DNA from 3 places in the Flavimobilis soli genome. Region 3 is predicted to be linked to each of the others. Evidence: predicted binding sites of a transcription regulator. Region 3 holds the regulator's gene; each other region holds the start of a gene.
The links. Region 3 encodes HrcA, which represses chaperone genes, less so after heat shock. Its sites were predicted from a motif close to TTNGCACTCGNNNNNNNCGAGTGCNAA; they were not measured.
Positions count from the first base shown of each region.

Region 1: a site for HrcA is predicted at 7,135-7,161, ahead of ATL41_RS09595 (Hsp20/alpha crystallin family protein). Genes of this name have one in related genera too.
Region 2: a site for HrcA is predicted at 4,587-4,613, ahead of groES (co-chaperone GroES). Genes of this name have one in related genera too.

Region 1 is NZ_PDJH01000001.1:2,108,240-2,118,060, forward strand. Features, by position in the region: gene ATL41_RS09555 (hydroxymethylglutaryl-CoA reductase) at 1-80, opposite strand, end outside; gene fni (type 2 isopentenyl-diphosphate Delta-isomerase) at 70-1,161, opposite strand; gene ATL41_RS09565 (phosphomevalonate kinase) at 1,151-2,242, opposite strand; gene mvaD (diphosphomevalonate decarboxylase) at 2,239-3,234, opposite strand; gene mvk (mevalonate kinase) at 3,231-4,187, opposite strand; gene ATL41_RS09580 (TetR/AcrR family transcriptional regulator) at 4,365-4,952, opposite strand; gene ATL41_RS09585 (DUF1304 domain-containing protein) at 5,047-5,436, shown strand; gene ATL41_RS09590 (NADP-dependent oxidoreductase) at 5,456-6,478, shown strand; gene ATL41_RS09595 (Hsp20/alpha crystallin family protein) at 6,602-7,039, opposite strand; gene ATL41_RS09600 (GmrSD restriction endonuclease domain-containing protein) at 7,312-8,634, shown strand; tRNA gene ATL41_RS09605 (tRNA-Lys) at 8,655-8,727, opposite strand; gene ATL41_RS09610 (hypothetical protein) at 8,818-9,300, opposite strand; gene ATL41_RS09615 (dihydrofolate reductase family protein) at 9,299-9,799, shown strand; gene ATL41_RS09620 (DUF6518 family protein) at 9,801-9,821, opposite strand, start outside.
Region 2 is NZ_PDJH01000001.1:1,118,402-1,128,222, reverse strand. Features, by position in the region: gene ATL41_RS05120 (sulfurtransferase) at 1-155, shown strand, start outside; gene ATL41_RS05115 (malonic semialdehyde reductase) at 246-884, opposite strand; gene tsaD (tRNA (adenosine(37)-N6)-threonylcarbamoyltransferase complex transferase subunit TsaD) at 1,022-2,074, shown strand; gene ATL41_RS05105 (glutamate--cysteine ligase) at 2,146-3,282, opposite strand; gene ATL41_RS05100 (class I SAM-dependent methyltransferase) at 3,285-4,532, opposite strand; gene groES (co-chaperone GroES) at 4,762-5,058, shown strand; gene ATL41_RS05090 (WhiB family transcriptional regulator) at 5,240-5,554, opposite strand; gene ATL41_RS05085 (MerR family transcriptional regulator) at 5,864-6,946, shown strand; gene guaB (IMP dehydrogenase) at 7,045-8,571, shown strand; gene ATL41_RS05075 (pseudouridine synthase) at 8,597-9,511, shown strand; gene ATL41_RS05070 (VOC family protein) at 9,608-9,821, opposite strand, start outside.
Region 3 is NZ_PDJH01000001.1:35,345-45,165, forward strand. Features, by position in the region: gene lepA (translation elongation factor 4) at 1-430, shown strand, start outside; gene hemW (radical SAM family heme chaperone HemW) at 427-1,701, shown strand; gene ATL41_RS00155 (hypothetical protein) at 1,790-2,410, shown strand; gene ATL41_RS00160 (hypothetical protein) at 2,521-2,703, shown strand; gene ATL41_RS00165 (DUF2189 domain-containing protein) at 2,904-3,746, shown strand; gene ATL41_RS00170 (DUF3097 domain-containing protein) at 3,810-4,664, opposite strand; gene hrcA (heat-inducible transcriptional repressor HrcA) at 4,856-5,875, shown strand; gene dnaJ (molecular chaperone DnaJ) at 5,936-7,048, shown strand; gene ATL41_RS00185 (16S rRNA (uracil(1498)-N(3))-methyltransferase) at 7,076-7,849, shown strand; gene ATL41_RS00190 (hypothetical protein) at 7,856-8,191, opposite strand; gene ATL41_RS00195 (Gmad2 immunoglobulin-like domain-containing protein) at 8,241-8,735, opposite strand; gene ATL41_RS00200 (PhoH family protein) at 8,881-9,821, shown strand, end outside.

The DNA.
Region 1 (9,821 bases), 2.1 Mb from region 3:
AGCTTGAGCGGACCCACCCAGCGCGTGGGGACGGATGTGACCGTGCGGGTCACCTCGGCGTCGGTGGCGTCAGCGGCCATCGTGGCCTCCTCGGGTGTTGTCGGTCGCGCCCGCGGAGCGGGCGCTGAGTGCGGCGGCGTCGATCCCGCGCAGCTCGCAGAACTCTCGCACGGATCCCCGCACGAGCAGGTCGGTGCCCGCCAGGGCGGAGACGGTCGGCGCGCCGACGGTCGCCATGAGCTGCGTCAGGTGCTCCTTCCACCGGTTGATCTCGGTGACGAGCGCGTCCACGCCGCCGTCGACGGCGAGCGCGAGGAACGTGCCCGCGACGCCGACGCCCTTCGCGCCGAGCGCGAGGGCCTTGAGGACGTCGAGCGGGTTGCGCACGCCACCCGAGGCGAGCAGCGTCGGGAAGCCGCTCGGGGCGTCGAGCAGGCAGCTCACCGTGGACTGGCCCCAGCCCTCGAGGTACGCGTAGTCGCCGCCTGCGCGGCGCGAGTTCTCGATGCGGGCGAAGTTCGTGCCGCCGCGGCCGGAGACGTCGGCGACCGTGACGCCGAGGCCTGCGAGGGTGTCGAGCGTGCGGCGGCTCAGGCCGAAGCCGACCTCCTTGACGACGACGGGGACCGGCACGGCCGCGACGACGGCCTCGATCGTGGCAGGCCACGCGGAGAAGTCGCGCGACCCCTCCGGCATGACCGTCTCCTGCATGGCGTTGACGTGGATCTGCAGCGCGTCGGCCTGGAGCAGGTCGATCACGCGCAGCGCGTTGTCGACGCCGTGGTCCGCGCCGAGGTTCGCCATGACGAAGCCGTCGGGGTTCTCCTCGCGGATCACCTGGAAGGTGGGGATCTGCGACGGGTCCTTGAGCGCGATGCTCATCGAGCCGGACGCCATGGGGATGCCTGTTTCACGAGCCGCGATCGCGAGCGTGCGGTTGATCTCGCCGGTCGAGGTGCTGCCGCCGGTCATGCCGTTGATGTAGAACGGCACGTCCCAGCTCACGCCGCCGACGGTCGTGCCGAGGCTGACGGTCGCCGGGTCGATGCCGGCGAGGGCATGGTGGAGGAGCTCGACGTCGTCGAAGTCGTTGCGGCCGCGCACGCCACGGTTCTGGTCCATCGCGAGGGCGACGTGGTTGTCCTTGCGTTCACTCGTCATCGACGGCTCCTTCGGGTGGGTGGACCGAGATGGTCAGGTGGCGCACGTCGTCCCGCTCCCAGGCGACGAGCATGCGGGCGACGTCGGCCGACGGCGGCGCGAGCACGATCCCGCAGTCGCCCCCGCCGGCGCCCGAGGGCTTGCCGGCGGCGCCTGCCTCCTCGGCAGCGTCGCACAGCGCCGCGAGCCGCGCCGTCTCGAGGTCTAGCCCGGCCTGCGTCCCGAGCCCCTGCAGGAGAGCGCGGGCGCCGCGGATCGCGTCGAGGACGGCCGCGTCGTCGTGCTCCTGGAGGCCGCGGACGAGCTCGTCGACGTGCTCGCGGCTGGCGGCGACGAACGCCGCCATGTCGACGTCCCCGGTCGCCTGCTTGGCCTTGACGACGTCGACGAATCGGGTGGTCGAGGCGGGGGAGCCGGTCCAGCCGACGAGCAGCTGGAGGTCCTCGGGCGGGGTGAGGCGGGTGACGGACAGGCCGTCCCAACAGTCGGCGTCGAGCAGGTCCGCCGGGTCGTGGCGGCGCAGCTCGTCGATGAGGGCCGCGCGGTCGGGGGCGCTGTAGCGGATCCAGCCGCCGAAGCAGCTCGCCGCGAGGTCGCCGCCCGAGGCGGCAGGCGCGATCTGCACGGTTGCGAGCAGAGCGAGCTTGAACACCTCGAGGTTGGTCAGCGCGAGGCCGTAGAAGTCGGACATGGCGCGGACGGTCGCGACCGTGACGGCGGCCGACGAGCCGATGCCGAACTTGCGGCCGGAGACGTCGTCGAGCTGGCTGTCGATGCGCGTGTCGAAGAACTTCGGCGCGACGCCGCGGCGGGCGCGCACGCGCTCGACCGTCGTGATGGCGGACATGACGTAGTCGTACGGGTGGTGGTCGCGGTCGATCGTGACGTCGTCGCCGGAGCGCCGCCACACGAGCGGCAGCTGGCCGTACTCGGGGGAGTGCACGGTGCCGACGTCGACGCTCTCGGTGAGCGTGACCGCGAGGTAGCGGTCGACCGCGATGATGACCGCGGGCTGGCCCGGTTCGACGACGGCGTACTCGCCGGCGACGAAGAGCTTGCCCGGCGCGCGGACGGTGATCATGCGGCGCCGCCGGCGCGGTCGACGAGGTGGGCGCCCGGGCCGGGTCCGGCGACGAGGACGGAGGCGTTGACGCCCGGCAGCGCGTCCGTGGTCTCGCGCAGCGCTGCGGCGACGCGCTCGGCGTCGGCGGGCGGGCAGATGACCGCGACGTTCGGGCCGGCGTCCGCGGTCGCGTACGCATCGATGCCCTCGGCGCGCAGGGCGACCACGCGGTCGAACAGGGCGATGCTCGCGGGGCTCAGGTAGCGGATCGCGGGCTCGGCGCCCTGCATGGTGGCGTGCATGCGCAGCGCGTTGGCCTCGGTCAGCTCGCCGATGCGCGTGAAGTCACCTGCGGCGCACGCGGCGACCATCTCGTCGAGGCTCGTGCGGGTCGAGGTGACCCATGCGGGGAAGAACGGCGACGTCTCGATCGTGCGGCGCATCGCGACGCGGCTGGAGACGTGCTTGACGCCCGCGTCGAGCGTGACGACGACCATCGCGATCGTCGGGGCGGGGACCTCCCGCGCGTACGACGTCGCGTCGTCGCCCTCGGTCCACAGCGCGACGTTCGGGATGATCGAGCGTGACGCCGAGCCCGAGCCGCGGCGGGCGAGGCGGCTGAGGCCAGCCTCGTCGAGGTCGAGGCCGTACGCCGCCGAGGCGGCGACGGCGAGAGCCGCGAAGCCCGACGCGGACGACGCGAGGCCCGCACCCGTCGGGACGGTGTTGGTCGAGGTGACGCGCGCGTGCGCGGTCGTGCCCGCCTGGGCCCGGACCAGGTCGAGGAAGGTGCTCACGCGGCGTGCGGCGTCGTCGTCCCGGACCGTGCCGTTGAGCTCGAAGACGTCGGCCGTCAGGGCCTCGTCGACCTCGACCGTGGTCGTGGTCGGGAAGATGTCGAGCGTCAGCGAGAGGCTGCCCGTCGCGGGCAGCGACATCGCCTCGTCGCTCTTTCCCCAGTACTTGATGAGGGCGATGTTGGGGTGCGCCTGGGCCGTGGCCGTCGTCATGCGAACGCCTCCGTGGTCGACGTGTGGACTGCGGTCGCGCCGGCGGCGCGCAGCTCGGCGGCGATGTGCTCCGCCGTCGGAAGGTCAGGTGCGAGGGCGAGCAGGCAGCCGCCGAGCCCGCCTCCGGTGAGCTTCGCGCCGAGCGCGCCCGCGGCGCGTGCGGCGGCGGCGAGCGTGTCGAGCTCGGGTCCGCTCACGCCGAGCCCCGCGAGGTGCCCGTGCGACTCGTCCATGAGCGCGCCGACGGTCGCGCGGTCGCCCATGGCGAGCGAGGTGCGCGCCGTGCGCGCGATCGAGGTGAGCCGTGCGAGGACGACGTCGAACCGCTCGCGCTCGGTGTCCCGGACCCGGCGGACGGCGTCGACCGCGGTGCGGGTGCTGCCCGCGACGCCCGTGTCGGCGAGGACGAACGTGAGGTCGGCGCCCGTCGGCAGCGCCTCCACGGCGCCGCCGTGGAACCACAGCGGCGAGGCGGAGACGACGCCGTGGGCGTCGATGCCGCTCGGGGCGCCGTGGGCGACGCGCTCGGACGTCTGGATGAGGTCGTGGCGCTCGGCCGGCGTGAGGTCGGTTCCGGCGAGGTCGGCGATCGCCGCGACGACGGCGGCGCCCGTCGCGGCGCTCGAGCCGAGGCCGCGCGAGGCGGGGAGGTCGCTGCTGATGCGCAGCTCGACGCTCACGTCGGCGAGGTCGAAGAAGTCGAGGGCGGCCTGCAGGGCCGCGACGGTCGGGCCGAGACGGTCCGGCGCGTCGGCGGTGGGGCCGGCGTAGAGGGAGGACTCGATGCGGCTCGGGCCGTCGACGACGGTCACGTGTGCGGTGAGGGTGAGGGCCGGGACAGGCACCACGATCGCGGGTGCGCCGTGCACGACGGCGTGCTCGCCGAAGAGGATCGCCTTGCCGTGGCTGCGTCCCAGGCCGCGACCGTGCGTCGCCCGGCGGCGCGGTTCCACACTGCTTCGCAAGGATCCTCCTGTCGGTGCTCGACGTCGCTGACAGCACCGCGCCGGGTCACGGGCCGAGGGGACGGCCCGAAATACCGTACATGCCGAGTCGAGGGGTGTCTGTGATCGGTTCGTGTGGGACGGATGCACGCGGGTGTGGGGCGGGTCACGTCCGCGCGCGGGCGGTCATGGATGAGGTGCCGGTTCGTGCTGGCGGAGCAGGTCGCGGGCGGCGTCGATGGTGCCGAGCGCAGCCGTGAGGTTGACCCGCACGAGAGAGAGGGCTGCGATGACGAGGCCTGAGCACACGGTCGCGAGGGTCTCGTGCCGCTCGGCGGGCAGGTCGGGTGCTTGGCGGACGACGCCCGCGGCGACGGCGGCGCGCAGCTCGGTCGCGTAGGAGTCGATCGTCGTCGCGACCTGGGCGTCACGGGCGATCGGGGCGTTGGCCGCGCACAGGAGGAGGCATCCGTTGGCTCCGGCGTGACGCAGCGCCTCCTGCAGCCCGGCGAGGTAGCCGTCGAGGGCGTCGGGGGCGGCGTCGTCCCGCGTGAGCTCGCGCAGCCGCGGGCGCACGATCTCGTCGAGGTAGCTCGCGACGACGGCGTCGAACAAGCCGCGCTTGGAGCCGAACGCGTGGTAGATGCTCGAGCGGGAGAGCCCGGTGGCCTGCTCGAGCTCGGGCAGCGACGCGCTCTCGTAGCCGTGCTCCCAGAAGACGGCGCGGGCGGCGCGGACGACCTCGTTCGTGTCGAACGTCTGGGTGCGGCCCATGTGACCCTCCTGGTGGTGAACTGATCGATCCAGTATATTCTAGATCGATCAGTCCACTAACGGCGCGCAGGGCGCGCTCAACCGAGGAGTCCCCATGGTCATCGCTGGCCTCGTGCTCGCAGGCGTCGCCGCCCTCGTGCACGTCTTCATCTTCTATCTCGAGTCGATCGCCTGGACGAGCGCCCGCGCCCGCGCCGTCTTCGGCACCGGCACCGTGGAGCAGGCGGCCGTGCAGCAGCAGCTCGCGTTCAACCAGGGCTTCTACAACCTGTTCCTCGCGATCGCCGTCGCGCTCGGCATCGTCCTCTACGCAGCCGGGCAGACCGCCGTCGGCGCGACCCTCGTCCTCACAGGCGCCGGCTCGATGGCCGCCGCCGCCCTCGTCCTCCTCCTCTCGAGCCCCGACAAGGCCTCGGCAGCGCTCAAGCAGGGCCTCGCACCCGCGCTCGGCGTCCTCGCCCTCGCCCTTGGCCTCGCACTCTGAAACGGAACGAAAGCAGAACATGACCCACGCAGCCAGCACCCAGGTCCAGCTCGTCTCCCGTCCCCACGGGTGGCCCACCCCCGAGAACTTCCGCACGGTCACCGTCGAGCTCGGCGACCTCGCCCCCGGCGAGGTCCGCGTCGCCAACGCCTTCCTCTCCGTCGACCCGTACATGCGCGGCCGCATGAACGACACGAAGAGCTACATCCCGCCCTTCGCCCTCGGCGAGACGATGACGGGCGGCGCGATCGGCCGCGTCGTCGAGTCTGCCGCCGACTCCCTGCCCGTCGGGACACTCGTGCAGCACGACCTCGGCTGGCGCGACGTCGCCCAGGCCGACGCGAGCCGGTTCCGCTCGGTGCCCGAGCTGCCGGGCGTCCCGCTCTCCGTGCGCCTCGGCATGCTCGGCATGACCGGCCTCACCGGATACGTCGGCCTCACCGCGATCGCCCAGATCAAGGAGGGAGACACGGTGTTCGTCTCCGGCGCCGCAGGCGCCGTCGGCACCGCCGCCGGGCAGATCGCCCGGCTCCTCGGCGCGAAGCGCGTCGTCGGCTCCGCAGGCTCGGCCGAGAAGGTCGCGCTGCTCACGGAGAAGTACGGGTACGACGCCGCGCTCAACTACAAGGACGCGCCCGTCCGCGAGCAGCTGCCCGCCCTCGTGCCCGACGGCGTCGACGTGTTCTTCGACAACGTCGGCGGCGACCACCTCGAGGCCGCACTCGACGTCATGAACACCGGCGGGCGCATCGCCCTGTGCGGCGCGATCTCCACCTACAACTCCACCGAGCCCGCGCCCGGCCCGGACAACATCGGCAACGTCATCACGCGCAGCCTCACCATCAAGGGCTTCACGCTCGGCGGCTGGTTCCACCTCGCGCCTGAGTTCACCGAGAAGATGGCCGGCTGGTTCGCGGGCGGCAAGGTCGCGTACGACGAGACGATCGTCGACGGCGTCGAGAACGCGGTCGACGCGTTCCTCGACATGATGCGCGGCGGCAACGTCGGCAAGATGCTCGTCCGGGTCAGCCCCGACGCCTGAGCCTTCTGACCGTCGCGGGGTGCGGCGCCGTGAGGGCGCCGTGCCGCGTTCGTCTCCCACCGTCAGACGACGCCGCGCCCCGCCCGGCTGCGCAGTTGCCGGACGGGGCGCGGTGGTTCGGGGTCAGGATGCTGCCGGAGCGTCCTGGGTGATCTGGGCCGGGGTGCTGGCGTGCTGCACCTCGATCTTGCGCGGCTTGGCCTGCTCGCTCACCGGGATGGTCAGCGACAGGACGCCGTCGGCGTAGCTCGCGGTGATCTGGTCGAGCGCGAGGCCGCGACCGACCTGGAGCTGCCGCGCGAACGTGCCGGACGGGCGCTCGCGGACGAGCCAGTCGGCGCTCGACGACCGTGCGGTGCGCTCGGCGCGGATCGTCAGCATGGTGTCCTCGACCGAGACGTCGATGGTCCCGGGATCGGCGCCGGGAAGGTCGACCGCCAGGACGTAGTGGTCCTCTTCGCGGAGCAGGTCCATGGGCATGACCGCGGAGTTGCGGGTGCTCGACAGGACCGACGACATCAACCGGTCCATCTCCTGGAACGGGTCCCAACGCGTAGCCATGTTCACCACCTCCTCGAAGGACGGCCTCGACCTTCGAGGCCGTCGTCGAACGCCCGTCAGCGGCTACCCGCGGACGGGCTGGCTACACCTCTGTTTTAGCACTCTCGTGTGCCGAGTGCCAGCGTTGTGCGCTCACGGTGAACGGGTCGTCTCGCGGGCTGGCGACCGTGAGGGCGGGGCTCTCATCGCCGCTGGTCGTCATGCCGATAAGCCTGGTGAGAAGCGCGACGAAGGGCACTGAGATGGTCGAGCACGGCAGATCCACCGGAGCAGTGGACGCGAGGCCGTTCCCGCTCGGCTTCACGGTCACCGTCGCGGCGTGCGCCCTGCTCGGGCTCACGAGCGGCATCGGCGGTCTCCTCGTCCTGGGCGGCACCGCAGCGCTCGTGTGGACGATCGTCGCGAGCGTCCGCAGGCGCCAGGTCCTCAAGGGGCGGCGGCGGGGCGGCAATGCGCTGATCGCCATCGCGGCTACGGTCGCGCTCGTCGTCGGCAGCCCTCTCGTCGAGACGTCGGAGACCGACGCGCCATCGGTCGCGGCGCCCGAACGTGCCGCCACCGAGGCACCCGCGGCTGCGCCGACGACGACGCAGCCGTTGCCTTCGCCCTCGCCCAACCCGGCGCCGCCGGCCGAGGCGACGCCGTCGCCCACCGTCGCGACACCGTCGCCGGAGGCCACGGAGACCGCGAACAGCACCCAGGTGCTCGAGACGCCTGCGCCGTCGCCCTCCGTCGAGGCGGAGCCCGTCACGGACGTAACCACGGCCGAGGGTGCGCTCGCACAGCTGCGGGTCAAGGGCCGTGCCCCGAAGACGGGTTACGACCGCGACCGCTTCCGGTACCGCGCTGTCGACCTCGACCGGAACGGCTGCGACACCCGTAACGACATCCTGCGGCGCGACCTGCGCGACGTCACGATCGACGGCGGGACGCACGGGTGCGTCGTCCTCTCCGGGAAGCTCGACGACCCGTACTCCTCGCTGCGGATCGCGTTCACGCGAGGGACGTCGTCGTCGAACGCGGTGCAGATCGACCATGTCGTCGCGCTGTCGGACGCGTGGCAGAAGGGCGCCCAGGCATGGGACGACGCGACGTTCGCGTCGTTCGGCAACGACCCGCTCAACCTGCTCGCGGTCGACGGCCCGCTCAACTCGCAGAAGGGCGACGGTGACGCCGCGACGTGGCTGCCGCCGAACAAGGCGTTCCGCTGCCAGTACGTCGCCCGCCAGATCGCGGTGAAGCGCGCCTACGACCTGTGGGTGACGAGTGCTGAGAAGGACGCGATGACCCGCGTCCTCGCGGCGTGCCCGGGCGAGCCGCTGCCGACCGCCGACGCGGCACTCAAGGTGACGGTCACGGGTGACAAGCCGGTCAAGGCTGCGCCGAAGCCGACGTCCAAGCCCACGACCGCCAAGCCCAAGACCTCGAAGCCGAAGGCGACGAAGAAGCCCGCGCCGAAGGTCGAGAAGACCGACCCGAACTTCGGCACGTGCAAGGAGGCGAAGTCGCACGGCTACGGCCCGTATTACGCGAGCACCGACCCGGAGTACCACTTCTACCGGGACCGCGACGGCGACGGCATCGTCTGCGAGTAGCCGCAGGAGAGCGGTTGCGGTGGGCCCCGTGGGGCTCGAACCCACGACCCGCGGATTAAAAGTCCGATGCTCTACCAACTGAGCTAGAGGCCCGGGGCGCGGTCCGGACGTCCGAGGATCGTCGCGGGGGCCGTGCCGCCGTGGACATGCTACGCGGCTCGTCGGGGCTGCGTGGGCGTGGGTTCACAGGATCGTGAACCCGTCCGGCAGTCCCGTGCGGCCGGTGGCCGCGAGGATGAGGGGCACGGCGGCCTCCGTCCCCGCCGCCGTCTCGCCGACGAGGGCGAGCGCATGCGCCGCCGGCTCGGCCGGGTCGTCGCCGAGAGCCGCGCCCGCCGCGCGGCCGCGCTCCGCGACGTCGGGCCCCGCCGCGATCGCTCTCGTCGCACGCAGGTAGCCTGCCGCGGTCTCGACGTCGACCCGCTCCGCCGGGACGTCGAGGTACTGCTCGACCGTGAGGAGCGACCGGCTCGTGTGCCCGACGAGCGCGCAGACGTCCCACTCGCCGAGCCCCGGCTCGTCCCAGCGCCCGCGGGCGTGCTCGGTCGTCGCGACGAACCAGCGCGCGGCCTCGGCGAACGCGCCCCGTGTCGCGCAGGCGCCCGGAGGGCCCGAGGAAGACCTCGACGGCGACTTCCGCTTCGGCGGCTGGCAGGCCCCGCACATGGACGAGCTGATCGGTGAGTCCGTCTCCGCCGGCATTGAGACGATGGACGCGCTCCTCCTCGGCCGCCGCACCTACGAGATCTTCGCGGCGTACTGGCCGCACCACCGCGCGGACGTCGGGATCCAGCTCAACGCCGTCCCCAAGTACGTCGCGAGCCGCGGCAACCCCGAGCTCTCCTGGGAGGGCTCGTCGCTCCTCGGCCCCGACCTCGTCGCCGAGGTCACGGCGTTGCGGGACCGCCACGAGAGCACGCACGTCATCGGCAGCATCAACTTCGTCCAGACGCTCCTCGCCGAACGGCTCTTCGACGTCCTGACGCTGTGGGTCTACCCCGTCGTCCTCGGCGAGGGGAAGAAGGTGTTCCCCGACGGGGCCCGCGCCTCCGGGCTCCGGCTCCTCGAGCCGCCCGTCGCCGGTTCCTCGGGCGCGGTGCAGCGCCGCTACGCCCCGACGGGTGCGGACCCTGCGACGGGCACCGTGGAGGACCCGGAGTCCTGACTCACGCGCCGCCGAGCGAGCG
Region 2 (9,821 bases), 1.1 Mb from region 3:
CGGACCAGGAGGTCGCGGTGTACTGCGGCTCGGGCGTGACGGCGAGCCACGAGATCGCGGCGCTCGCGTCGCTCGGCGTGACGGCAGCCCTGTACCCGGGGTCGTGGTCGCAGTGGTCGAACGACCCGTCGCGCGAGGTCGCGGCGGGCGACTGAGGACCGCCTGAAGGCTCGACCGCCCGCTCGCAGAGACGACGAAGCCCCCGGTCCCGTGCAGGGAACGAGGGCTTCGCTGCGCCCGTGGGCTCAGAGCGTGGTCGAGACCTCGGCGGGGGAGAGGCGGTCGGCGCGCGGGTAGCTCGCGCCCTCCGCGGCGGGCTGGCCCAGGTTGACGATGAAGAGCGACTTCCATCCGGTGCCGGCGAGGAGGTCGGCGTCGAGGCCTGCGGCGTCGGCGATGCCCATCGGACCGACGTGCAGACCGGTCGCGCGCAGCGCGGTGAGGAGGTAGCCGGCCTGGAGCGTCGCGTTCATGCGGGCCATGGCCTCGCGCGTCTCGGGCTGCCCGGCGAGGCCGTCGGCGATCGCGGCCGCGTGTGGGGCGAGGCGCGGCAGGAGGGTGTGGAACTCGGTGTCAGCGGCGAGGACGAGCGTGAGCGGTGCGGCGAGCACGCCCGCGCGGTTGCCCTCGGCGAGGTGGCTGACGAGGCGCTCGCGGGCCTCGGGCGAGCGCACGACCAGGTAGCGCAGGGGAGACGTGTTGAGCGCCGTCGGGCCCCACTTCGCAAGCTCGTACGCCGCGTGCACCTGCTCGTCGGTGACGGGCACGTCGGCGAAGACCTTGACGGTGCGGGCTTCGCGGAACAGCAGGTCCGCGGTCGCGTCGTCGATCGAGCGGAGGGCGACGAGGTCGTCGGTCAGGGTGTCAGCGGTGTCGAGGCTCATGTTTGGTTGAACCGACAATACGGCGGCGCCCATTCCTGGCAGCGCTGTGGCGTGCGGCACACCTGGGCCCGCGGTGCGGCAGGTCAGCGCTCCGCGGTCGGCGCCCGCCGCGAGGACGTGCGACGACGGCGCTTAGGATGGACGACGTGAGCGAACCCCTCGTCCTTGGTATCGAGACGTCCTGCGACGAGACCGGCGTCGCCCTCGTCCGCGGCCGCGAGCTGCTCGTCGACGCCGTCGCGTCGTCGATGGACGAGCACGCCCGCTTCGGCGGCATCATCCCGGAGGTCGCGAGCCGCGCCCACCTCGAGGCGATGGTCCCCACGATCAGCAAGGCCCTGGGCGAGGCCGACGTCGACCTGTCCGAGGTCGACGCGATCGCCGTCACCGCGGGCCCCGGCCTCGTGGGACCGCTGACGATCGGCGCGTCCGCCGCGAAGGCGCTCGCGGTCGCGCTGAACAAGCCGCTGTACGGCGTCAACCACGTGATCGGGCACGCGGCCGTCGACGAGCTGGTTCACGGTGAGTTCCCCGAACGTGCCTTGGCCCTCGTCGTCTCCGGCGGCCACTCGTCGCTCCTGCTCGTCGACGACATCGCGACGAAGGTCACCGAGCTCGGCCAGACGCTCGACGACGCCGCGGGCGAGGCCTTCGACAAGGTCGGGCGCCTGCTCGGCCTGCCGTACCCCGGCGGACCGCACATCGATCGTCTCGCGCGTGAGGGCGACCCGGAGGCGATCCGTTTCCCGCGTGCGCTCACGCTCCCGAAGGACCAGGCGGAGCACGCCTACGACTTCTCGTTCTCGGGCCTCAAGACGGCCGTGGCACGCTGGGTCGAGGCGAAGCAGGACGCGGGCGAGGAGATCCCGCTGAACGACGTCGCGGCGTCGTTCGCCGCGGCCGTCGCCGACGTGCTCACCGCGAAGACGATCCGCGCCTGCCAGCTCCACGACGTCGACACGCTCGTGATCGGTGGCGGGTTCTCCGCGAACTCGCAGCTGCGAGACATGGCCACCGAGCGGTGCGCGGCGGCGGGCATCGAGCTGCGCATCCCGCCGATCCGCTACTGCACCGACAACGGCGCGATGATCGCCGCGCTCGGCTCGGCGCTCGTGCGCGCGGGCGTCGGGCCGTCGCAGCTCGACATCCCCGTCGACTCGTCGATGCCGCTGACGATCACGCACGTCTGACCTCGCGCGTCCGGCTCGGCGCGCTCGCGCGCGAGGGGCCGACGGCCGCCCGGCGGCCGCGAGGGCCCTCGCTAGATCGGCCGTCCCGCCCGCATCTCCGCCACGAGCGACCGCACGACCGCGTCGAGCTCGCCGCCGTTGCGCCGCGCGACGGCGCGCTGCCGCTGGTAGCCCGCGCCCTTGCGCAGGATCATGTGCACGTCGTCGAGCTCGTCGAGGCAGCCGAGGCGCGCCGCGACCGGCTCGAGCTCCTTGAGGAGCTTCGTCACGGAGTCCCGCACGAGCTCCTCCTCACCGTCCTTGTCGAGGATGAGGATCGCGTCCATGCCGTAGCGCGCCGAGCGCCACTTGTTCTCCTGCGCGAACCACGGCTGGATCGTCGGGAGCTCCTTGCCCTCGTCGAGCTGCGTCGACAGGTGCTCCACGAGGCAGTGGTTGAGCGCGGCGAGCGCGAGCACCTCGGTGATGTTGGAGGCGCCGTCGGCGATGCGCGTCTCGAGCGTGCCGAAGCGCGGGGACGGGCGCAGGTCCCAGCGCACCTCGTCGAACTGGTCGATGACGCCCGTGTGCATCATGTCGGCGACGTAGCCCTCGAGCTCCTCCCAGCGCTCGAACTGGAACGGCAGGCCGGCCGTGGGCAGCTGCTGGAACATGAGCGCGCGGTTGGACGCGTAGCCGGTGTCCTTGCCGCCCCAGAACGGGCTCGACGCCGAGAGGCACTGCAGGTGGCCGAAGTACGCGAGCATCGCGCGGGAGATCGGCAGCACCTTGTCGCGGTCCTCGATGCCGACGTGGACGTGCACGCCGTAGATGAGCATCTGCCGGCCCCACCACTGGGTGCGGTCGATGAGCGTCGCGTAGCGCTCCTTGTCGGTGACCTTCTGCTGCGCCCACCGCGCGAACGGGTGCGTGCCCGCGCACATGAGCTCGGCGCGCAGCGGGTCGATCACCTCGCGGATCTCGTCGATCGAGCGCTCGAGGTCGTCGCCTGCACCGCGCACGGTCGTCGCGACGCCCGAGACGACCTCGACGGTGTTGAGCAGCAGCTCTTGGCGGATGTGCGGGTGCTGCGCGCCGTCGGGCGGCGCGACGGCGTCGAGCACGGTCTGCGCGACCTGCCGCAGGTCGCCGGAGTCCTTGTCGACGAGCGCGAGCTCCCACTCGATGCCGACGGTCGAGCGTGCGGACTTCGCGAACGGGATGTGCATGCTCAGACCTCCGAGCGTGGCCGCGGGAGCGGCTCGACGACGATGACGTGCTGGGCACCCGCGATGCGGGTGAGGACGACGTGGCCCTCGCTCGGGCCGCGCAGGTCGAGCTGCTTGCGCAGCTGCTCGGGGACGACGGCGGTGCCGCGCTTCTTGATGGTCAGGCGCCCGACGCCGCGCTCGCGCAGGTAGGTGCGCAGCTTCTTGAGGTGGAACGGCATGACGTCGAGGACGCGGTAGCCGGTCGCGAGAGCGGCCTCGCCGCGGGGGAGCGGCGTCGACCAGCCGGCGGGGAGGGCGTCGGTCGTGACGTACGCGATCGTCGCGTCGACGAGGCGGCCGCCGAGCTCGCGCGCCGCGGTCGCGACGCGGCCGGCGCGGATGACCGCGCCGTCGGGCTCGAACAGGTAGGCGCCGAGGGCGCCGACCTCGACGTCGTCGTCCGACGCCACCGGTGCGAGTTCTCGGGAGGCGAGGCCGCCGTCGGGCAGCGACGTGAGGACGAGGACGGAGCGTCCGGGGCCCGACGGCGCGACCGGGCCGAACCAGAGCGTCGCCTCGAGCACGTGGCCGTCGAGGGAGACCCACTGCGTCTCGGCGTCCTCGGGCAGGCCCGCGTGGGGGATGCCAGGGCCGACCTTGATGCCCATCGCGGGCACCTGCGAGCGCAGGGCCCACACGGCGTCGAGCGGCGGCTCGTACGCGCGCGGGTCGAAGATGCGGGCGCCGCCCTTGCGGCGGGCCGGGTCGGCCCAGACGCCCTCGACGCCCTCGGCGGCGAGGTCGGTCGCGAGGCCGTCGCCGAGGCGCACCTCGGACTCGGGGAAGAAGCGCAGGTTGACGGTCGCGATCGCGGCGGTCGCCTCGTCGATGTCGGTCGCGAGGACCTTGAGGCCGACGCCCGCGAACGCCATCGCGTCCGCTCCGATGCCGCACGTGAGGTCCGCGACCTTGGTGATGCCCGCCGCGACGAAGCGCTGGGCGTGCCGGGCGGCGACGGGCAGCCGGGTCGCCTGCTCGAGGCCGTCAGGGGTGAAGAGCATGCCGTCGGCGAACTCGCCGAACTTGTCGCGGGCCTTGGTGCGCAGGCGGGACTGCGTGAGGATCGCTGCCACGAGGCCCGGGTCGACGCCCTCCGCGCGGAGCCGCTGGGACATCGCCATCGCGAGCTTTTCCTCGTAGGGCGGCATCGCGCTGAGCATGGCCCACCCGTCAGGTCGGAGCAGCCGGGTGAGCGCCTCAGGATCCATGGACCGATCTTTCCACGGGTGGGACGGGCTCGTGCTCCGTGTTCACCCAGGGCGTTGGCACTCGCCTTGACCGAGTGCTAAGGGCGTCCTAGATTTGGCGGTGGAACACCTCTTCACCTGGAGGTGGAGCGAGACAGCGCCCGGTCGGCACCCGCGACGACGCCCGGGAAGGCGCTCGCTCGTCCCTCACACATCCGAAGCACCCTACGCGAAGGGGGAGGTCCGCACAGTGTCGGTCCCCATCAAGCCGCTCGAGGACAAGATCGTCGTCAAGGCGATCGAGGCTGAGCTCACCACGCCGTCCGGTCTGGTCATCCCGGACACCGCCAAGGAGAAGCCGCAGGAGGGCGAGGTCCTCGCTGTCGGCCCCGGCCGTGTCGACGACAACGGCAACCGCATCCCGCTCGACGTCGCTGTCGGTGACAAGGTCATCTACTCGAAGTACGGCGGCACCGAGGTCAAGTACGCGGGCGAGGAGTACCTCGTGCTCTCCGCGCGCGACGTCCTCGCTGTCGTGGTCGGCTGACCCGACCTCCGCACGGACGAAGCCCCGCAGCCTGAGGCTGCGGGGCTTCGTCGTGTCCAGGGCTTCGTCGCGCCCCTAGGTCGTGCCCAAGGTCGTCGTGCGGGCCTGGTCGTCCGCTCGCGGCTCGGCGCCCCCGCGCCGTGCCGTGGTTCCCGGCGGTCTGTGCCGCTCGGGCGTCTTGTCAGCCGACGTGGACGCGGCGGGTGGCCGCCTCGGCGCGGCGCGGGTCGGCGAAGATCGCTGCGCGGTCCTCCTCGCTCAGGCCGCCCCAGACGCCGTAAGGCTCGCGGATCGCGAGCGCCTGCTCGCGGCACTGCACGAGGACGGGGCACTCGGCGCAGATCGCCTTGGCGGCGTCGGCGCGACGGCGGCGTGCAGCGCCGCGCTCACCCTCGGGGTGGAAGAACAGCGTGTCGTCGATGTCACGGCACGAGCCCTGGTACTGCCACTCCCACAGCTCCATCACCGGGCCAGGCAGGCGAGTGACTTCCGTCATGACGCATCGTCCCCCTCGAAACGCTGCAGGCCCTCGTCGCGGGCCGCAGTACCGAACGTCGTGAACCGTACAACCGATTCAGAAGTTGTTCAAGTACGGGTCGGGTGAAACCCGGGGCGCGGACTTTCGGGAAAAATGGCACCTGACGTGTAAGAACATGCCCTCACGCCGTATCGCGCCAGGTGTGTCCAACACTTGTTCAGACGCGCCGGTCAGCGGGACGTGGGACGAAACGTACACTTGGGGCTGTCCGACTTCCGCCGGAGTGCCCCGGTGGAGTTTTGGCTCCTAGATGGGCAGAATCGGGTCATGGCCCCACAGCAGTACGGCGAGACGTCGGTCGACGGCGAGCCTGCCGAGCCCGTCGAGCTGGCTGCAGCACGGGCGAAGCCGGGCGTCGCGGTCGCCGTCGTGGCGAAGCGCCTCGGTGTCGCTCCGGCGACGCTCCGCACGTGGGACCGCCGCTACGGCCTCGGCCCGTCGGAACGCTCCGCCGGCTCCCACCGCCGGTACACGCGGGACGACGTCCTGCGGCTGATGGTCATGCGGCGCCTGACGCTCGAGGGCGTCGCTCCCGCCGACGCCGCCAAGGCGGCCCTCGAGGCGGACATCGAGGTCGAGCGGGCTCGCCGCGCGAGCGCCGTCTCGGCGCAGCACGAGGCCCGCCGCTCCGCAGCCACCCTGAGCGAGCCCGAGCAGCAGGGACCGTCAGACTCGAAGGTCGTGCACTTCGCGCGCTCTGCGGCTCCGAGCCGCACCTCGACCCCTGCTGACGTCGTCGACGCGGCGCTCGCGCACGACGCCGACGCGACCGCAGAGCTGCTGATGATCGCGCCCGGCTCGGACATCCTCACGTGGTGGACGCAGCTCGTCGTCCCCGCCCTGACGAAGCTCGGCGAACGCACCGTCCTCGCCAAGCCTGGCGAGGCTCCGCTCCAGGTCCTCTCGAGCGCGGCGATGCGCGCCATCCGCGTGCGCCAGTCGGCCCAGGAGAACGAGTCCGGATCGCCGCACCCGAGCCAGATGCGCCGCATCGTGCTGATCTTCACGCCGCCGGACGAGCCCCAGCCGCTCGCGGCGCACGCTCTCGCGGCCGCGCTCATGTCGAAGGGCGTCATGGCCCGCATCGTCATGGGCCCCGCGGGCGCGCACCGCGCGCAGGAGGTCGTCACGATGGTGCGCCCTGCCGCCGTCGTCCTCATCACGCAGATGGTGCGCCCCGACCTCGCGGTCGTGGGCCAGCTCTGCGACGGGAACCCGGAGCTGCCGGTGTTCGTCGCGGTCGCCGACGACACCGCTGCGGAGGACCTGCCGAAGTCGTCGCAGGTCCAGCGCGTGCGCAGCTTCTCCGGCCTGTTCCACGAGGTGTGCGCGGTCGCGACGCAGCCCTGACGCTGCGACCTGGGCTGCTGCCGCGGCGGCTCGGACGTGACGCTGCTCAGCACTCGGGCGCTCGGTGCGCTCCCAGGTGCCGGTCGTAGGATGGCCGCGTGACTGAGCCTCTCTCCGCCGCCGCCCCGCACAACCCCTTCGGATTCGAGGGGCTGACGTACGACGACGTCCTGCTCCTCCCGAACGAGACCGACGTGATCCCCTCCGAGGTGGACACGACCGCGCGCCTGACGCGCGAGATCACGATGAAGGTCCCGCTGCTCTCCGCTGCGATGGACACCGTCACCGAGTCGCGCATGGCGATCGCCATGGCGCGCCAGGGCGGCATCGGGATCCTGCACCGCAACCTGTCGATCGAGGCTCAGGCCAAGCAGGTCGACCTCGTCAAGCGTTCCGAGTCCGGGATGATCACGGACCCTGTCACGGTCAGCCCGGATGCGACGCTCGCCGAGCTCGACGCGCTGTGCGGCCAGTACCGCGTCTCCGGTCTTCCGGTCATCGACGCGGACGGTCGCCTGGTCGGCATCATCACGAACCGTGACCTGCGCTTCGTCCCGCCGTCGGACTTCCCGAACCGCAAGGTCCACGAGGTCATGACGGCGATGCCGCTCGTCACCGGTCCGGTCGGCATCTCCCGCGAGGACGCGGCGGCGCTGCTCGGCAAGAACCGCATCGAGAAGCTTCCGCTCGTCGACGACGACGGTCGCCTGCAAGGCCTCATCACGGTCAAGGACTTCGTCAAGACGGAGCAGTACCCGGACGCGACGAAGGACCCGGACGGCCGCCTGCGCGTCGGTGCGGCGATCGGCTTCTTCGGTGACGCCCTCGACCGCGCTGGTGCGCTGCGCGACGCGGGTGTCGACGTGCTCGTCGCCGACACGGCGAACGGCCACGCGCGTCTCATGCTCGAGATGATCACGAAGCTGAAGAACGACCCGTACTTCAAGGACGTGCAGGTCATCGGTGGCAACGTCGCGACGCGTGCGGGTGCGCAGGCGCTCGTGGACGCGGGCGCCGACGGCGTGAAGGTCGGCGTCGGCCCGGGCTCGATCTGCACGACGCGCGTCGTCGCCGGTGTGGGCGTGCCGCAGGTGACGGCGATCTACGAGGCGTCGCTCGCGTGCCGCCCGGCGGGCGTGCCGGTCATCGGTGACGGCGGCCTGCAGTACTCGGGTGACATCGCGAAGGCGCTCGTCGCGGGTGCGGACACGGTCATGCTCGGCTCGCTCCTCGCGGGCTGCGACGAGTCGCCCGGCGACCTGGTGTTCATCAACGGCAAGCAGTTCAAGCTGTACCGCGGCATGGGCTCGATCGGGGCGATGGCGTCGCGTGGCAAAAAGGTTTCGTACTCGAAGGACCGCTACTTCCAGGCGGACGTCGCGTCGGACGACAAGATCGTCCCCGAGGGCATCGAGGGGCAGGTCCCGTACCGTGGCCCGCTCGGCGCTGTCGCGTACCAGCTGGTCGGCGGGCTGCACCAGTCGATGTTCTACGTCGGTGCGCACACGATCCCCGAGCTGCAGGAGCGCGGGAAGTTCGTCCGCATCACGGCGGCCGGGCTCAAGGAGTCGCACCCGCACGACATCCAGATGACGGTCGAGGCGCCCAACTACACGGGTCGCTGACCGTGCCCCGCACGCCGGGGCGCTCGTGAGCAGGCGGGGGCGGCGCCCGGCGCCGCTGCCCGTGCGCGACGGTCTGAATCCGACGCGGGTCGCGCTGCCGCGCGACGAGTCGTGGGGCTCTCTCGTGGAGTTCCTCGAGGCGCGTTTCCCGGCTGACGCCGCGCGCGTGCGCGAGCAGGTCGCCGCGGGCGAGGTGGTCGACGAGCTCGGGCGCCCATACACGCTCGCGTCGCCGTACCCGGCGGGTGGGCTGGTGTTCCTGTTCCGGGACCCGCCCGTCGAGGCGCGCGTTCCGTTCGAGGTGGAGGTGCTCCACCAGGACGACGACCTCGTCGTCGTCGACAAGCCGCACTTCCTCGCGGTGACACCGCGAGGCGCGTGGGTCGCGGAGACGGTGCTCGTGCGGTTGCGCCGGGAGCTGGGGTTGCCGGAGCTGTCGCCCGCGCACCGGCTCGACCGCCCGACCGCGGGCGTGCTCGTGCTGACGACGCGGCGAGAGGTGCGCGGCCTCTACCAGAACCTGTTCGCGCAGCGCGCGGTCGCGAAGGTGTACGAGGCGGTCGCACCGCTGCGTGACGACGTGGACCTGCCGACGGTCGTGCGGTCGCGCATCGTCAAGCAGCACGGCGTCATGCAGGCGGCCCAGGTCCCGGGCGAGGCCAACGCAGTGACGCACGTCGAGCTGCTCCGGCCCGCGCCGGAGGGGCGCGGGCTGTACCGCCTGACGCCGGAGACGGGCCGCACGCACCAGCTGCGGGTGCACATGGCGTCGCTCGGGCTGCCGCTCGTCGGCGACGACCTGTACCCGGAGGTGCGCGAGGTCGCGCCGGACGACTACTCGGACCCACTGCAGCTTCTCGCCCGCTCGATCGCGTTCGACGACCCGCGCACGGGCGAGCGGCGCGAGTTCGCCTCGCGACGGGCGCTCGCGCGCGCCTGACCGGACCATGCCTGGCGGGCCCGCCGGAGTGCCCGGCTGCCGGGCGCTCCCGCGCGCGTCGCCTGCCGCGCGGGGGCGGGGGGGACGACGGGGCGGTCAGCCTTCGTCGGGCGGGGTGTGGTCCTCGTAGAGACCGATGTGGTTGCCGTCCCTGTCGGCGAACACAGCCCACCAGGAGGCCTCGCTGATCGCCTGCTTCTCCTTGACGACCGTGCCGCCGAGGCTCGTCGCCTTGGCGAGGGTGTCCTCGATCGAGTCGACCTCGACGTAGCTGCGCGGGACCGTGAACTCCTCGTCGCGCGGGGCGAGC
Region 3 (9,821 bases):
CGGCTACGCGTCGCTCGACTACGACGTCATCGGCGAGCAGGCGGCCGACCTGGTCAAGGTCGACATCCTGCTGCAGGGCGAGCAGGTCGACGCGTTCAGCGCGATCGTGCACAAGGACAAGGCGTACGCGTACGGCGTGATGATGACGGGCAAGCTCAAGGAGCTCATCCCGAGGCAGCAGTTCGAGGTGCCGATCCAGGCAGCCGTCGGCGCGCGCGTCATCGCCCGCGAGACGATCCGCGCGATCCGCAAGGACGTCCTCGCGAAGTGCTACGGCGGTGACATCTCCCGCAAGCGCAAGCTCCTCGAGAAGCAGAAGGAGGGCAAGAAGCGCATGAAGACGATCGGTCGCGTGGACGTCCCCCAGGAGGCGTTCATCGCCGCGCTGTCGTCCGACGCTGCCGACCCGAAGGACAAGGGCAAGAAGTGACGCCTGCCCTGCCGGACGGGGAGCCCGCGCCGCTCGACGGCGCCCTGCCCCGCTGGGCGGGGGGAACGACGCCGGACCGCAGGTTCGGCGTGTACGTGCACGTGCCGTTCTGCACGGTCCGCTGCGGCTACTGCGACTTCAACACGTACACGGCGACCGAGCTGGGCGGCGGTGCGAGCCAGGACTCGTACGCGGACACGGCGCTGCGCGAGATCGCGCTCGGGCGCGGCGTGCTCGAGCGTGCGGGCTTCCCGCGGCGTCCCGTCTCGACGGTGTTCTTCGGCGGGGGCACCCCGACGATCCTCCCGGCGAGCGACCTCGCGCGGATCCTCGACGGGATCCGGGACGCGTGGGGTCTCGAGGAGGGAGCCGAGGTCACGACCGAGGCGAACCCGGACTCGGTCTCGCCGCAGTACCTGCAGACCCTCGCGGATGCCGGCTTCACGCGCGTCTCGTTCGGCATGCAGTCCGCCGTCCCGCACGTGCTCGCGACGCTCGAGCGCACGCACGACCCGGCGCGCATCCCCGACGTCGTCGCGTGGGCGCGCGCTGCGGGCCTCGACGTGTCGCTCGACCTCATCTATGGCACCCCGGGGGAGTCGCTCGACGACTGGCGCACGAGCGTCGAGAGCGCGCTCTCGACGGGGGTCGACCACGTCTCGGCGTACGCGCTCGTCGTCGAGCCGGGGACGAAGATGGCGGTGCAGGTCCGCCGCGGCGAGCTGACGCTGCCTGACGAGGACGACCAGGCGGCGAAGTACGAGCTTGCCGACGACCTGCTGGCTGCCGCTGGCCTGCACTGGTACGAGGTGTCGAACTGGGCGCGCACGCGCGCCGACGGGTCGGTCGCGGCGTGCCGCCACAACCTCGCCTACTGGCGCGGCGACGACTGGTGGGGCGTAGGGCCGGGCGCGCACTCGTACGTCGGCGGCCCTCTCATGGCCGAAGACGGCGCTCGCGTCGACGGGGTGCGCTGGTGGAACGTCAAGCACCCGCGGCGGTACGCCGCGTCGCTCGAGCGGGGCGAGAGCCCTGCCGCGGGGCGCGAGGCGATCGACGCGTCGACCGCGGCGCTCGAGAGGGTCATGCTCGGGGTCCGCCTCGCGGAGGGCCTCGACCTGTCCGTACTGTCCGACGCCGGACGGCGCGCCGTCGCCGGTCACGTCGCCTCGGGTCTGCTCGACGGTCGCGCTGCGGTGCAGGGCCGGGCCCTGCTGACGCGGCAGGGACGGCTCCTCGCGGATGCCGTCGTGCGGGACCTGACCGACTGACAGCGGGTCCTGGTGCGTCGTGCAGCGCACCGCGCCGCGTGCGCTGCTACGGTCCTCCGGACGTACAGCACCGATCAGCGGAGACACGATGAGCGACGGCCTTCCCCCGAACCCGAACGGCAGCGAGGGGGCGCCCGGACCCGGGGAGCCCCAGCAGCCCTACGGCCAGCAGCCGCCCTACGGCCAGCCCTCCGGCGGGCAGGGGCCGTACGGTCAGCAGCCTCCCTACGGCCAGCCCTATGGCCAGCAGCCGCCGTTCGGTCAGCAGCCCTACGGGCAGTTCCCGAGCACGAGCGGGAGCAGCCTCGGCGTCCCGGCCATCGGACCGTTCTCGTTCGGTGAGGGCTTCACCGTGGCGTGGAAGGCGTTCGGGGCGCGAGCGGGGATGTGGCTCGGCCTGATGGCCGTCTGCATCGGCGTCGGCCTGGTCATCTCGACCTTCCTCGGCGGGCCGGTCGACTGGAACGCGAACGTGAACGGCGAGTCGTTCAACGCCGCGAACCTGTTCCCGACCCCCACGTGGGCGGCCACGGCGCTCCTTCGCGACCTGGCCTCGGAGGTCATCGTCGCGATCCTGACGATCAAGCTGACCCAGCACGCCGTCCGGCAGGTCCGCGGCGAGACGGTCACGTTCAGCTCGTTCTTCACGACCGTCAACGCGAACGCGACCCTCATCTCTGCGTTCGTCATCCGGCGGCGACCGTCCTGATCGACCGCACGCCGTTCGTCGCGCCGCTCGCGGGGATCGCGCTGAGCGCCCTGACGTTGTTCGTCGGCGCGTTCGCTGCAGAGCCTGGAGCCGCGGGGATCAGCCCGATCGTGAGTAGCATCCAGCTCTTCGCGCAGCGCCCGGGCGCGGCCCTCGCCACGTTTGCCGGCGGGCTCATCTTCATCATCGGTGGCTTCTTGGCCTGCTGCATCGGTCTCGTCGTCGCGATCCCGCTCGCCGCGCTCTACAGCGCCTACGGGTTCCAGCGGATCCTGGGGCAGCCGATCGCCTAGTTCTGACGGCGGCGCGGACGGGCGGCGGCACCTGGTGCCGCCGCCCGTCGGCGTCCCTGCACGGGTGAACCTCCGCGAAAGGGGCATGTCCCATGGGCATCTGGGCCTTTCGTCACTACGCTGTGGGGCGATGACGTGCGGCATCGCACGATGTCCCGGCGACAGCCGGTAAGTCCTGCCCCGATCTGAGGAGCGAACGAATGTCTGACAGCAACGTCCCGCCGTACCCGGGCGAGGTGCCCGGCCCGGACGGCCAGCCGCCGTACGGCGCTCCGACGCCGCCGCCGGGGCAGCCCGCTCCTGGCCAGCAGCCTTACGGTCAGCAGCCGCCCGCCGGTCAGCCCTACGGCCAGCAGGCGTTCCAGCCAGGTCCTGGTCAGAGCCCGATCGACGTCGGCGCGGCCTTCTCCTACGGCTGGGAGAAGTTCACCAAGAACGTCGGCCCGATCATCCTCGGCGCCCTCGTGTGGGGCGTCGGCATCGGCGTCCTCATCGGCATCTTCTACGCGATGATCATCGGTGGCGCCGCTGCGGCGTCGTCGCTCGACTCGAGCGGGGGCTTCCTCGCGGTCGGCTTCGGCAGCATGGTGCTCTTCTTCGGCGTCTCGCTCGTGCTCGGCATGTTCTTCCAGGCGGCGGCGACGAACGTCGGGCTCGTCGCCACGACGGGCCGACAGATCACCGTCGGTGACTTCTTCTCCGTCCCGAACTTCTCGAAGGCGCTCCTGACGGCGCTCCTGGTCGGCCTCGCCTCCGCGGTGTCGACGGTCGTCGTGGTGGGCCCGCTCGTGGTCGGCTTCTTCGGCATCTTCGCGCTCCACTTCGCGATCGACAAGGGCCTCGGCGCCGTCGACGCGATCAAGGCGAGCGTCGACGTCGCGCTGAAGAACGCTGGTCAGGTGGCGCTCCTCATGCTTCTCGTCTACGTCGCGAACGCCGTGGGCAGCGCGATCTGTGGTGTCGGCCTCATCGTGTCGATGCCCGTCGCGATGATCGCCACCGCGTACTGCTACCGCCGCGTCGTCGGCGAGCAGCCGGTCTGACGCTCAGCGCAAGAGGCCCGGCACCCGTGGGGGTGCCGGGCCTCTCGCGTACCACGGGCTGGGTCAGACGGGCTCGGTCACGAAGTCGATGAGCTCCTCGACTCGACCGAGCAGGGCGGGCTCGAGGTCGGCGTACGAGCGCACCGTGCCGAGGATCCGCTTCCACCCTTGCGCGACGTCGGCCTGGTCGGCGTGCGGCCAGCCGAGCTCCCGCAGGATCCCGGTCTTCCATTCGGTGCCGCGTTCGATGACGGGCCACCGCTCGAGGCCCAGACGCGCCGGGCGGACCGCCTGCCAGACGTCGACGAACGGGTGGCCCAGCACCTTGACGGTGCCGTCGGGCACGAGGCGCAGCGCCTCGTCGGCGAGGCGGCGCTCCTTCGAGCCGGGCACGAGGTGGTCGACGAGCACGCCGACCCGACGCTCGCGGCTGGGCCGGAACTCGCGCAGGGCGTCCGCCAGGTTGTCGACCCCGTCGAGCAGCTCGACGACGACGCCCTCGACGCGCAGGTCGTCGCCCCAGACACGCTCGACGAGCTCGGCGTCGTGCTTGCCCTCGACCCAGATGCGCGAGCCGCGCGCCACACGTGCGCGGGCGTCGCGGACGACCGTCGAGCCCGACGCCGTGCGCGTCGGGGCGGCGGGCGCGCTCTTGACGGGTGGCGTGAGCACGACCGGCTCGCCGTCGATCCAGAAGCCCGGGCCGAGGGGGAACGTGCGCGTGCGGCCCGCACGGTCCTCGAGCTCGACGACGTGCTGGCCGCCGGACTTCTCGACGCGGACGACCGCGCCGACCCAGCCGGTCATGACCTCTTCGACGACCGTCCCGCGCTCGGCGGGGACGGGACGGGAGACGGGGCGGCGGCGGTGGTGGTCCGCGCCGCCGGACAGGACGTCGGAGCCGTATCGATCGTGCACGCGGTCACCTTACCCGCGGGTGCTGGCCGGTTCCGGGCCGGTGCGGCGGTGTCCGAGACTTCGCGGACAGCGTGACGCAGACCGCGGCCCTGCAGCCCGCCGGACCGTTAGGATTGGCACTCGAAGGCCGGGAGTGCGAACAGCGGGCACGCCCGGCGACGGACGGGCACGACGGAGGAGGCGGCGCAGGTATGAGCACAGAGCGCAGGCTCGACGTGCTGCGTGCGATCGTCGAGGACTACGTGACGACGCGCGAGCCCGTGGGCTCGAAGCTTCTCGCCGAGCGGCACCACCTCGGGGTGTCGCCCGCGACCATCCGCAACGACATGGCCGCGCTCGAGGAGGAGGGGCTGATCGCCCAGCCCCACACGTCCGCGGGCCGCGTGCCGACCGACCGCGGCTACCGGCTCTTCGTCGACAAGCTCGCCGAGGTCAAGCCGCTCTCGCGACCCGAGCGCCGTGCGATCTCGACGTTCCTCGACCAGGCCGTCGACCTCGACGACGTGATCTTCCGGGCGTCGCGCCTCCTCGCGCACCTCACCCAGCAGGTCGCCGTCGTGCAGTACCCGTCGCTGCGGCGGTCGGGGCTGCGCCACCTCGAGCTCGTGCCCGTCCCCGGGGACCGGCTCCTCGTCGTCATCATCACGGACACCGGCCGCGTCGAGCAGCGCACGCTCGCCCTGAGCGCGGGCGTCGACGAGGCGCTCATCGCCATCGTCCGGGGTCGCCTCAACGCGGCCGTGCTCGGACGCCGCCTTCCCGAGATCCGGGAGGCGCTGCCGGGTCTCCTCGACGAGTTCGAGGAGTCGCAGCGCCCGCTCGTCCAGGAGATCTTCGACCTCCTGGCGGACACCCTCGCGGAGGAGACCGAGGAGCGCATCGTGCTCTCGGGCACCGCGAACCTCGCGCGCAGCGACGCCGGCCTCGAGCACTCGTTGCGCCCCGTCCTCGAGGCGCTCGAGGAGGAGGTCGTCCTGCTCGGCCTGCTCACCGACATGGCCGAGGACTCGCACGGCGTCGCCGTGCGCATCGGGCACGAGACCCAGCACGCGGGCCTCTCCGTCACCTCTGTCGTCAGTACCGGTTACGGTACTGAGGGTGACTCGGTCGCGCTGCTCGGCTCGATCGGCCCGACCCGGATGGACTACCCGGGGACGATCGCCTCGGTGCGCGCGGTCGCCCGCTATCTCACACGCATCCTCGCCACCTGAGCGGACGCGCCCGCCCTGCGGGCCCGCGCCACCCTCGACCCACCACCAGGAAGCAGCTTCGTGACGGACTACTACGAGATCCTCGGCGTCCCGCGTGACGCGACCCAGGACCAGATCAAGAAGGCATACCGCAAGCTCGCACGCGAGCTGCACCCGGACGTCGCCGGGGCGGACGCCGAGGAGCGGTTCAAGGACGTCACGCGCGCCTACGAGGTCCTCGGCAGCCCCGACAAGCGCCAGTCGTACGACATGGGCACCGACCCGTCGGCACCTGGTGGTGGCCAGGGCGGCGCCTTCGGCTTCCAGGACATCTTCGAGACGTTCTTCGGCGGCGGACAGGCCCAGCGCGGTCCCGTGCCGCGCTCGCGTCGCGGCCAGGACGCGCTCGTCCGCCTCGACATCGACCTCGCGGAGGCGACCTTCGGCACGCGCCGCGAGCTGCCGATCGACACGGCCGTCGTCTGCTCCACCTGTGGCGGCTCCTGCTGCCGCCCCGGCACGTCCGTGCGCACCTGCGAGGTGTGCGGCGGCCGCGGCTCGGTGCAGCGCGTCGCGCGGTCCTTCCTCGGCCAGGTCATGACGACCGCGCCGTGCTCGGCCTGCCAGGGCCACGGCACGACCGTGCCCGAGCCCTGCCCCGACTGCGCCGGCGAGGGCCGCGTGCGCAGCCGCCGCACGCTCGTCGTCGAGGTGCCCGCCGGCGTCGACACGGGCACCCGCATCAAGATGACCGGCCAGGGCGAGGCCGGCCCCGCCGGTGGCCCGGCCGGCGACATCTACGTCGAGATCCGCGAGAAGCGCCACGAGCGCTTCATCCGCCGGGGCGACGACCTGCACTGCACGCTCGAGATCCCGATGACTGCGGCCGCCCTCGGCACCACGATCGAGCTCGAGACCCTCGACGGCGTCCAGGAGGTCGTGTGCCCGCCCGGCACGCAGCCCGGTGACACCGTCACGCTGCGCAACCTCGGCGTCGGCCACCTCCACGTCGGCGGGCGCGGCGACCTCGAGGTCCACGTCGACGTCGTCGTCCCGACCGGTCTCGACGAGGAGCAGGCCGAGCTGCTGCGTCGTCTCGCCGCCCTGCGCGGCGAGGAGAAGCCGGAGGCCAAGGTCTCCGCTGCGCACCCCGGTGTCTTCCAGCGGCTGCGCGAGAAGATCGCAGGCCGCTGACCGCACGCGACGTGAGAGGGTGCGCAGATGAGCGCTCCGGTGTTCCTGGCTGAGTCCGCCAGGCTCGAGAAGTACCCCGTCGGTTCGGTCTACGTCCTCGACGGCCCCGAGGGCCGGCACGCGGGCGTCGTCCAGCGTCGCCGCCCCGGCGAGCAGATCGACGTGGTCGACGGCGAGGGCCTGCGCCTGCGCTGCACGATCCGCGACGTTCACGACTCGCAGGTGACGCTCGAGGTCGACGAGGTGTGCCGCGACCGCGACCCTGTCCCGCACCTCGTGCTCGTCCAGGCGCTCGCCAAGGGCGACCGGGACGAGCTCGCGATCGAGGCCGCGACCGAGGTGGGCGTCGACGGCGTCATCCCGTGGCAGGCCTCGCGGTCGATCGTCGTGTGGCGCGGCGACCGCGCGGCGCGCTCGCGCGCCCGCTGGGTCGCGACCGTCCGCACCGCGACGAAGCAGGCGCGCCGCGCGCGCATCCCCGAGGTCGAGGAGGCGCTGACGACGTCGCGCCTCGCCGCGCGCACGGCCGAGGTCGTCGCGGGCGGGGGAGCGGTGCTCGTCCTCCACGAGGAGGCGACGACGCCGATCTCGGCGGCCGCGCTCCCGGGACCTGGCGCGGACGCCCAGGTTCTCGTCGTCGTCGGGCCTGAGGGCGGTATCTCCGCCGAGGAGCTCGCGGAGCTCACGGACGCGGGCGCACAGCCCGTGCTCCTCGGTCCGCACGTCCTGCGCACCTCGACCGCGGGTCCCGTCGCGCTCGCGCTCCTCGCGGACCGGCTGGGCTTCTGGGGCGGTCGCTGAACCGCGTCAGCCGAGGTTGACCACGGCGACGACCGTGCCGACGAGGAGACCGACCACGGCGACGACGCCGAGGACGATGCCGACGAACGCCAGCGGCGTCATCCCTCCGGTCGGGACGAGCGTCGCGTCACGGACGTCGGCCACGTTGACGTAGACGGGCACGGGCGTGCCCTCGCGCCAGCGGATCGTGGCAAGCCCTCCCGCGCTGATCGGGCCGCGGGCGCGCCCCAGAGCCCACGTACCGTCCGGCAGCGGGTACTGGAACTCCCACACCGGCGTGCGTGAGTACGACGCCTGGCGGACGATGACGCCGGTGACCTGGACCCGCTGTGGCTTGCCCATCAGACGTGCCCTGCTCCGAGACGCGGCGCCAACCCCGAGATCGTCCGCATCACTTGACGTCGATCGTCGCGGAGACGAGGTTGAGCGGCTCGCCGTCCATCGCGGACGCCTCGAAGACCGCGATCGTCCAGCTGCCGGTCTCGAGGTCGACCGTGGTCTCGAACGGGCCGACCTCACCGTTCGCACCGGTCATCGTGCTGCCTTGCTGCGCGGGCTCCTCGAAGGAGCCGTCCGCGGGGTACACGACCCAGCTGAGGTTCCCCTCGAACGCCGTCGCCTCGCCCGCGATCGTGACGGTGGGTCCGGTGACGACGGCGCCGTCGAGCGGGCTTGTCAGGACGGTCGTGCCGTTGGTCGCGGGCTCCGCAGCGGTGGGCTCGGGCGTGGCCTCCTCGGGAGCGCGAGTGGTGGTCGCGGGCGCCGAGCTCGCGGCAGCAGACGTCGTCGGAGCGGTCGCCGCGGGCGTCCCCTCGTCGGCGCACGCCGCGAGCGAGCCGGCGAGCAGCGCGAGGACGAGCGCGGACCGGGCGGTCGAGCGGGACATGGTGCCTCCTGAGGTTGGACCGACGTGACGGTGGACCCACTCTGCCAGCAGCGCGTCGTCCCCGGGCGGTCGACACGGCAGGGCGTCGGTAGACTGCTCGTGACCAGGACGTACCAGCGCGGAGGACGACGGCTCAGGCCGGCCCATGCCAGAGACCACAGCACCAGCAGGACCGGGACGCCCCGACGACGCAGCGCCCGCCCGCACGCGCCAGCGCGCCGGCGCCCGGCTCGAGCACCGGATCGTCGTCCCGCCCCAGGTCGACATGGTCGCCCTCCTCGGCCCGCAGGACGGCGTCCTCAAGGCGATCGAGGACGGCTTCGAACGCGTCGACGTGCACGCGCGCGGCAACCAGATCACCGTGAGCGGCCCGGCGGGCGACGTGGCGCTCGCTGTCCGCCTCGTCGACGAGCTCCTCGAGCTCGCGGAGGCCGGGACCCCCCTCAGCCCGGAGGTCGTGTCGCGGTCCGTCGCGATGCTCGCCTCGCAGGGCGCGCCGCGTCCAGCCGAGGTGCTCAGCCAGGACATCGTGTCGAACCGTGGCCGGACGATCCGACCCAAGACGCTCGGTCAGAAGCGCTACGTCGACGCGATCGGGTCGTCGACCATCACGTTCGGCATCGGCCCTGCAGGCACGGGCAAGACCTACCTCGCGATGGCGACCGCCGTGCAGGCGCTGCAGGCGAAGAAGGTCAGCAGGCTCGTGCTGACCCGGCCCGCGGTCGAGGCGGGGGAGCGGCTCGGGTTCCTGCCCGGCACGCTCACCGACAAGATCGACCCGTACCTGCGCCCGCTGTACGACGCGCTGCACGACATGATCGACCCCGAGTCGATCCCGCGGCTCATGGAGTCCGGCACGATCGAGGTCGCGCCACTCGCCTACATGCGCGGTCGCACGCTCAACGACGCGTTCATCATCCTCGACGAGGCGCAGAACACGACGCCCGACCAGATGAAGATGTTCCTCACGCGCCTCGGCTTCGGCTCGACGATGGTCGTCACGGGCGACATCACGCAGGTCGACCTGCCCGGCGGTGTGCGCTCGGGCCTGCGCGTCGTCGAGGACGTGCTCAGCGGCGTCGACGA